2 linked regions of the Synechococcus elongatus PCC 11801 genome follow. The protein of the gene in region 1 interacts with the protein of each later gene in a pairwise test. Links are inferred from orthologs where the notes say so. Each region holds a gene or a part of one and is shown on either strand. Other genes may lie near its edges.

Evidence for each region.
Region 2: the proteins of leuS (region 1) and ligA interact in binary tests that used the Escherichia coli proteins (3 or more experiments, as listed by UniProt). The link is inferred for Synechococcus elongatus PCC 11801 from one-to-one orthologs.

What each region holds. Positions count from the first base shown.
Region 1 is NZ_CP030139.2:351,685-355,880, forward strand. What follows is about bases 362-3,466. They hold leuS (leucine--tRNA ligase), read right to left. Parts: upstream 3,137-3,466; coding sequence 587-3,136; downstream 362-586. Other genes in these bases: DOP62_RS01690 (gamma-glutamylcyclotransferase family protein), read left to right, coding at 3,193-3,466. In the rest of the region: DOP62_RS01680 (helix-turn-helix domain-containing protein), read right to left, coding at 1-317; more of DOP62_RS01690, read left to right, coding at 3,467-3,651; DOP62_RS01695 (anti-sigma factor family protein), read right to left, coding at 3,648-4,148.
Region 2 is NZ_CP030139.2:2,133,197-2,137,200, forward strand. The notes cover bases 324-3,236. They hold ligA (NAD-dependent DNA ligase LigA), read right to left. Parts: upstream 2,844-3,236; coding sequence 804-2,843; downstream 324-803. Other genes in these bases: DOP62_RS10630 (FAD-linked oxidase C-terminal domain-containing protein), read right to left, coding at 324-774; hoxE (bidirectional hydrogenase complex protein HoxE), read left to right, coding at 2,967-3,236. Also shown: more of DOP62_RS10630, read right to left, coding at 1-323; more of hoxE, read left to right, coding at 3,237-3,464; DOP62_RS10645 (NuoF family protein), read left to right, coding at 3,464-4,004. UniProt on the Escherichia coli protein: DNA ligase that catalyzes the formation of phosphodiester linkages between 5'-phosphoryl and 3'-hydroxyl groups in double-stranded DNA using NAD as a coenzyme and as the energy source for the reaction.

The sequences.
Region 1 (4,196 bases):
TGAGCATAGGTCTCATCGCCGCTCAGAGTGGCATCCAATTGTTCTAGCGAGAGCTCGGCAAGCCGCGCTAATCGTCGCATCAACCCCCAGCGAATTTCCCAGGGATCAATTTCTCCAGATTCGTATTTGTTGATCAGGGTCGGAGAAACCCCTAATAATCGTGATAGCTTGCGCTTCGAGAGATTCTCAGGAGCGGGCAACATGTCTGCGAAAGGACGCAGGGATCGGCCAGCCAAGTTAGCGCGGATTTGTTGAACGAGGCGAGCGAGACGTAAAGCTCGCTGCTGGCTATCAATCTCGAAGTTGCTCGAAGGCATCAACAACCGGCCACGTAGAGTTTACAACCGTTCAATAATAATTCTCTCTAGGCAATTTGGACAGTATTTTGACCTCAAAATGTGCAGGATATTGACTCAATCTTTTATCCATAAAGACTGCTTTGCTCATCTTCCAGCCCTGAAAAATGTTACGGGTTTAACAGGAACAAGGCATCTTAATTCTCGACAGGCGATCGTGTTTTAGAAACATCACAGGTAGTCATCTGATTAAGGACTGCAGGATTCATAGTTGTCTCTTTAGTGATAATTCAGGCTGGAGCAATGACAAAGTTGACGAGCTTGCCTGGAACCACAATAACTTTGCGAATTGTCTGACCAGTTAACCAGCGTTGACCCACCTCGGATTGTTCTGCTAACTGTTGCAGCTGATCGCGATCGGCAGCGGCCGGCACCATAATCGTGCCTCGGGTTTTCCCCATAACTTGAATCACCAAAGGAATTTCATCGACGACCAATGCCGATTCATCCAACTCGGGCCAAGGCTCAAGGTGCACCGATCGCGTTCCACCCAATTGCTGCCAGAGTTCTTCGGCAATGTGAGGGGCAAAGGGCGCTAGCAGTAGCACCAACGTCCGCACGCCTTCTAGATAGGCTGGGCTACCAGCAGTAGGCGCATCGTTAAGCGCATTGGTCAGCTTCATCAGCTCGGCGATCGCCGTGTTGAGCTGATAGTCCTCTTCCAAATCCTCAGTGACGGCTTGGATGGCGGTATGCACGGCGCGGCGCAGATCCTTCTCGGCTTTTGCATCTGCGGTAGCGGTTACCTCGATTTGACTCGCGGTTTGCACCAGCCGCCAGACCCGATTCAGGAAGCGGAATTGACCTTCAACGTCGGCGTCATCCCACTCCAGATCCTTCTCGGGCGGCGCTTTGAAGAGGATGAACATCCGTGCGGTATCCGCACCGTAGCGATCGAGCACTCGCGCCGGATCAACGCCGTTGTACTTCGACTTCGACATCTTCTCGAAGAAGACCTCAAGGCGATCGCCGGTGTCGGGGTCGAGGGGCTGGCTGGGATCGCTGATGCGATCGCTGGGCACATACTTACCCGTCTTCGGATTTTTGTAGGTCAGCCCCTGCACCATGCCCTGAGTCAACAGCCGCTTAAACGGCTCATCAAAGCTGAGCAGACCGCGATCGCGCAGCACTTTGGTGAAGAAGCGGGAGTAGAGCAGGTGCAGAATCGCATGCTCAATACCGCCAACATACTGATCCACCGGCAGCCAGTCGTTGACCTTGTCCTTGGTGAAGGCAATTTCAGGATTGGTGGCGTCGCTGTAGCGCAGGTAATACCAAGACGAACACATGAAGGTGTCCATCGTGTCGGTTTCACGTCGTGCTGGTTTGCCACAGCTTGGGCAAGTTGTCGTCACCCAATCTTCCAGTTGAGCTAGTGGCGAAGGACCGCGACCGCTGAATTGCACGGAATCTGGCAGTTGTACTGGCAGATCCGCTGCGGCCACAAGGCCACAATCAGGACAATGAACGATCGGAATCGGGCAGCCCCAGTAGCGCTGACGGGAGATCAGCCAATCGCGCAGCCGATATTGCACATGGGCTTGTCCCCAGCCTTGTTCCTCGGCAAAAGCGATGATCTTGGCTTTCGCTTCAGTTGAAGGCAGACCGTCAAACTGGCCGGAGTTAACGATCACGCCCGTTTCTGTGAAGGCCGCCGTCCAGGGTTCTGCGATCGCGCCTTCTGTCGGCTGAATCACCGGCTGCACTGGCAAGCCGTACTGCTGGGCAAAAGCAAAGTCACGACTGTCGTGAGCCGGAACCCCCATCACCGCGCCAGTACCGTATTCCACCAAGACGTAGTCAGCAATCCAGATCGGCACCTGCTGGCCGGTAAACGGATTGGTGACGAAGCCGCCGGTCGGAACGCCACGTTTCGGACGATCCTCTGCCGTCCGATCCATTTCGCTGGTCTGGCTGACTTCCGCTGCAAAGGCTTCAACGGCCACCTGTTGCTCGGTTGTCGTCACCTGTGCCACGAGCGGATGCTCCGGTGCAAGCACCACGTAGCTGACGCCGTAGACTGTGTCTGGACGGGTTGTAAAGACTTTGACGCGATCGCTGGAACCCACGATCGGAAATTCCAGATAAGCGCCGGTGGATTTACCGATCCAGTTAGCCTGCATCAAGCGCACGCGCTCTGGCCAACCGGTCAGTTGGTTGAGATCCTGCAGCAGTTCTTCGGCGTAGTCCGTGATTTTGAGGAACCATTGCTTGAGCTGACGGCGCTCAACTTTGGCACCCGATCGCCACGATCGTCCTTCACTATCAACCTGCTCATTCGCCAAGACGGTCTGGTCGATTGGATCCCAGTTGACCGTGGCTTCTTTTTGGTAGGCCAGCCCCGCTTCAAAGAACTGTAGGAACAGCCACTGCGTCCAGCGGTAGTAATCCGGTGAGCAGGTGGTGACTTCGCGATCCCAGTCGTAGGACAGCCCCAGCTGCTTTAATTGTTCGCGCATCTGCGCAACGTTTTGATAGGTCCAATCCGCTGGTTGAACCCCGCGATCGATCGCCGCATTTTCCGCAGGCAAGCCAAAGGCATCCCAACCCATCGGGTGCAGCACTCGGAAGCCTTGACGACGCTTGACCCGCGCGATCGCATCAGTAATGGTGTAGTTGCGCACGTGGCCCATGTGCAGATTCCCTGAAGGGTAGGGGAACATCGACAAGGCATAAAATTTGGGGCGATCGTCCGCTTCGGGAGTGCGATCGAGCTGCGCAGCGGCCCAGGACTGTTGCCACTTAGTTTCAATTGCCTGGGGATCGTAGCGGCTGTCCACCGGAACTCCTTGGTATTCTGCAAGCGTGACTTGGCACCGTTTCGCATTTTCGCATAATGCCTTCCCAGTCCCCCCAGACCCCGCTGGCCGTCTTCGTCTATGGCACGCTGCAGCCGGGCGAACACTATTATCAAGTCCTCAACTTGGCACCGTGGGTAGAATCAGCCACGCCAGCGCAGGTACGAGGCCAGCTCTATGCGTTGCCAGCAGGCTATCCTGCGCTCACGGAGGGTAAAGACTGGGTCAGTGGCGTTTTGTTGCGCTTTCGATCTGCTGCGCTACTGCCTCGGCTCGATGATTTAGAAGGCTATGTTCCCGATCGCGATCGCAGTCTCAACCTATATGAGCGTTGCTGGGAAACGATCTACGACCAAATGGGACAGCCGTTAGAAGAGGCCTGGTTGTATCGCATGGCAATCGCTGCGGTCACTCGTCAGCGAGGCATTGAAGTCCCGTCAGGCCACTGGACGGCTGCTGTGCAAGCAGAACTCTGGGGACCAAGGGTCGAGCATTAGCGACGACTCGCTGGCATAAAGGTTGCCGGTTTGACAGCCTTGAGCGGCGGACGGGGCAGATCGATCACAGGTTCATCCAGCGCGAGCAGCAGCGGCTCACTACTGGGGTAAGAAGCGTTGGCTGGTTCACGATTGGTTGCTGTGCGAACGCTGACTTCAGGTAGGAAAGGATTGCCCACTGCAACTGCCACCATGGCCACCAAGCCGGTGGGAATTAGCCAGCGACGCCAACGCCGACGGCGAACCCGTGGGTCGGCAAAGACGGCTGCCGCGATCGCTTCAGCACTACGATCGCTACTGATCACCGTCGATTGCTGCTGCAACCAAGCCCTCTGGATGTGTCGCAGTTGAGCATAAGTTGCTTGTGCGTCGGGATCTTCTGCTAGCCACTGTTCAACCTGTTGACGCTCAGCAGCGGTGACCGCATTGTCGAGATAAGCACTCAACAGTTCAAAACACTGTTCTGAGGTCCGTTCAAAGGATCGTTGCTCAGACACGGGCGTCAACCTCTGGGTTTGCGTTCACAGCTTTTGGCCTCAATTCCA
Region 2 (4,004 bases), 1.8 Mb from region 1 along the record:
CATTAGCTCCAGACCAGCCGGCAAAATGCCTGCAGCGATGATTCCTGAAACGGCAGCTCCAGCCGCTTCGATACTACTGAAATCTGCGAGGAGAACTTGAACAGATTGCGGCAAAGGTTGCAGCCGCAGCGTCACTTCAGTGGCGATTCCGAGGGTGCCTTCTGAGCCGACGAAAATGCCGCAAAGATCGTAGCCGGGCAGATCAGCGATCGCGCCACCCACCTGAATGACCGAAGCATCCGGCAGGACGAGTGTCAGTCCTAAGACGTGGTTATTGGTGACGCCATGCTTGAGGCAGTGCACTCCGCCGGAGTTTTCAGCCACATTGCCGCCAATCGAGCAAACGCTTTGACTGGAGGGATCAGGTGCATAGAAAAAACCAGCCCCTGTTGTCGCTTGCGTCACCCAACTATTGATCACGCCGGGTTGAACACGAACGCGCTGATTATCGTAGTCAATTTCGAGAATTTGGCGCATCCGTGCCGTCACAATTAGCACCGAATCTTCCACGGGTAGCGCACCGCCCGAAAGCCCTGTGCCTGCTCCCCGCGCCACAAACGACAGATTGAATTGATTGCAAAGGCGCACAGCGGTCGCCACTTCTTCAGTACTGCGTGGCAACACCACCAAGGGCGGCAGTTGGCGATGATTTGTCAGACCATCGCATTCGTAGACGAGTAATTCTTCGCGCCGCTCAACGACTTGCTCTCGCCCCAAGGCCTCACGAAAGGCTTGAGCGATCGCAGTCCAATTGGGAGCGGCAACGGCGGTCATGCTGGTGGCTAGACAAACTGTTGCCTATGCTACCCCTCTGCTTGGGCGAGCAAGTCTAGTAGTTGTGTTTCGTCTAATTGCGGAATCCCGAGAGCGATCGCCTTCTCCAACTTGCTCCCTGCTTCTGCACCGGCGACGACGTAGCTGGTCTTCTTACTGACGGAGCCTGAGACTTTGCCGCCTGCTGCTTCAATCAACGCTTTGGCTTCATTTCGACTGAGGTGGGGCAGCGTGCCCGTTAGGACGAAAGTTTGACCTGCTAATGCCTGCGATCGCAGGCTGGCTGCTTCACCTTGCAGTTGCAGTCCGGCTTGTTCCAGAGCAGCCACAAGGTCTTGATTCACTCCAATGGCGAACCACTGATGCACAGCATCAGCGATCTCGCTGCCAATCCCGTAGACCGCCGCTAATTCCTCAGGTGTTGCTTGCGCAAGAGCCTCAACCGAGGTGAAAGCTGCTGCCAGATTTTTGGCATTCACCGCGCCCACATGACGGATGCCCAGGCCATAGAGTACCCGTGACCAAGGTTGCTGGCGCGACTTGTCGATCGCCTGCACTAAGTTCTGCGCAGACTTTTCGCCAAAGCGCTCCAGACTCGCCAGCAGTGGTACATCGAGACGGTAGAGATCAGCGATCGCATTCACCAACCCTCTACTAACCAGCTGATCGACTAGCTTTTCGCCCAAACCTTCGATATCGAGGGCATCGCGGCTCGCCCAATGCGTCAGCGCTCCCCGCACGATCGCGGGACAGGTTGAGTTTACGCAGCGGGTGACTGCTTCATCTTCCGCTCGACTGACAGGTTGGCCACATTCAGGACAGTGGTCGGGCAGGCTGACTCGCTGAGCAGTAGCAGGTCGCAAATCGGTGAGAACGCGCACGACTTCGGGGATGATTTCGCCGGCTTTACGCACCACGATCGTGTCGCCAATATGCAAATCGAGTTCCCGCAAGCGATCGGCATTGTGGAGGGTGGCTCGGCTGACGGTGGTTCCCGCCAGAGAAACGGGGGTAAATTCTGCAACGGGTGTTAGCGCTCCCGTTCGCCCAACTTGAACGGTGACGCGCTGCAGTTGGGTTGGTGCTTCGTCAGCAGGATATTTGAGAGCGATCGCCCAGCGCGGGAATTTCTGAGTGAAGCCCAGTTCGTCTTGCAGGCGGCGCGACTGCAATTTGACCACCACTCCATCGGTTAAGTAGGGCAGGTCACGGCGGCGGGCATCCCAATCGCTGAAGTATTGCTCAACTGCCGCCAATGTCGAACAAATTTGGCGGTGTGGTTCGACTCGAAAGCCCAAACTTTGGAGGCGATCGAGACTTTCCGCTTGGTCAAGATCGCCCCAGCCATCGGGGCCATGCAGGGTGTAGGCAAAAAAGTCGAGCTGACGCTCAGCGACAACGCGAGGATCTAGTTGCCGCAAGGTACCCGCAGCGGCGTTCCGAGGATTCGCAAACAAGGCTTCGCTACGTTGCTCTCGTTCCGTGTTGATCTGCTCAAAGCGCGTCAGCGATAGGAAGGCTTCGCCCCGCACTTCTAGCCACTCTGGCGGTTGGTCGGTTTGGAGCCGCAGCGGAATGCTTTTGATCGTGCGCAGATTCGCCGTAATTTCCTCGCCGCGAGTCCCATCGCCCCGAGTCGCACCGCGCACCAACAGGCCGTTTTTATAGCTGAGGGCGATCGCGGCCCCATCGATTTTCAGTTCGCAGACATAGCCAGCATCAGCCGGAATGTCAGGCGCGAGTTTGCGCCAGCGCTGATCCCAAGACTCCAGTTCTTCCGCATTGAAAGCATTTTCAAGGCTGTAGAGCGGCACGCGGTGCTGAACACTTTCAAAGCCAGTAGCAGGCTGCTCGCCCACGCGTTGGGTGGGGCTGTCAGAAGTGATCAGGTCGGGATGCTGCTGTTCAAGATCCTGCAGTTCGCGGTAGAGCCGGTCGTAGACCGAGTCTTCCATCACCGGCTGATCGAGAATGTAGTAGGCGTAGCTAGCCTGCTGCAACAGCTGCCGTAACTCGCTGGCTCGCTGGGCGATCGCCGTGGCAGGAGTGGTCGTCTCAGAAGCGGTCATGGCTGGCTATCGGTATCCCTCGTTCAGTATCTCGCTCCCACCTAAAACGGGGAAATCTCTAAAGGCTGAGCCAATTTAGCGATCGCGAGGCTATGCAGAAGACAAGGACGCTGAGCTAAGCCCATGGCGACTTCTGCAACAAAACCCACTGTCGACCCGCGCCGCCGCCGTCTGGAGTTGGCGATTAAACGCCAAGGGGCCAAGGCCGATGCGCTGATTGAGATTTTGCACGAGGCACAATCGCTCTACGGCTACCTCGATCGCGAACTATTGCACTGGGTGGCGCAGCAATTGGCTTTACCCCGCAGCACTGTCTATGGCGTTGCCAGCTTCTATCACCTGTTTCAGCTCAACCCCTCGGGACGGCATCGCTGCGATGTCTGCCTAGGCACTGCCTGCTATGTCAAAGGGTCGCAGGCCATTCTCGATCGCCTGATAGTGGAGTTGGGCATTCGCGAAGGCAAAACAACTGGCGATGGCGCGATTTCCCTCGGGACGGTGCGCTGTGTCGGGGCCTGCGGAATCGCTCCCGTCGTGGTCTATGACGGTGATATTCAAGGCCGCCAAGAATCTGAAGCGGTCTGGCAACAAGTCCAAGCTTGGCAGCAGGAGGCGCACTAATGGATTGGGAAGATTTGGGGCGCTTGGCCAATGAGGAACTGACTCGCCAGAAGCCGATTCGTCTGCGCTGTTGTACGGCTACGGGCTGTCGTGCCAATGGGGCTGAGGCTGTTTTCAAGGCTGTTCAGCAAACGATCGCGGATCAAAATTTGGGCGATCGCTGCGAGGCAGTTAGCGTCGGTTGCTTGGGTTTATGTGGGGCTGGCCCTCTAGTGCAATGCGATCCCAGCGATCGCCTCTACAGTGACCTCCGTCCTGACCAAGCAGCGGATCTCATCGCGGCGGCTCAAGGGGAAACGACGGATTTACCTGAAGTTGATCAAACTCAGCCCTTCTTCAGTCAGCAACTGAAAATCGTTAATCGCCACAGCGGTTTGCTCGACCCCGATCGCCTTGAGAGTTATCTGGCAGCGGGTGGCTATCGTGCTTTGATGCACGCCATCTTTGACCTGACACCCGCTGAGGTTGTGGAGATCATCCGGCTGAGTGGATTACGGGGGCGCGGCGGCGGAGGCTATCCCACAGGCTTGAAGTGGGCGA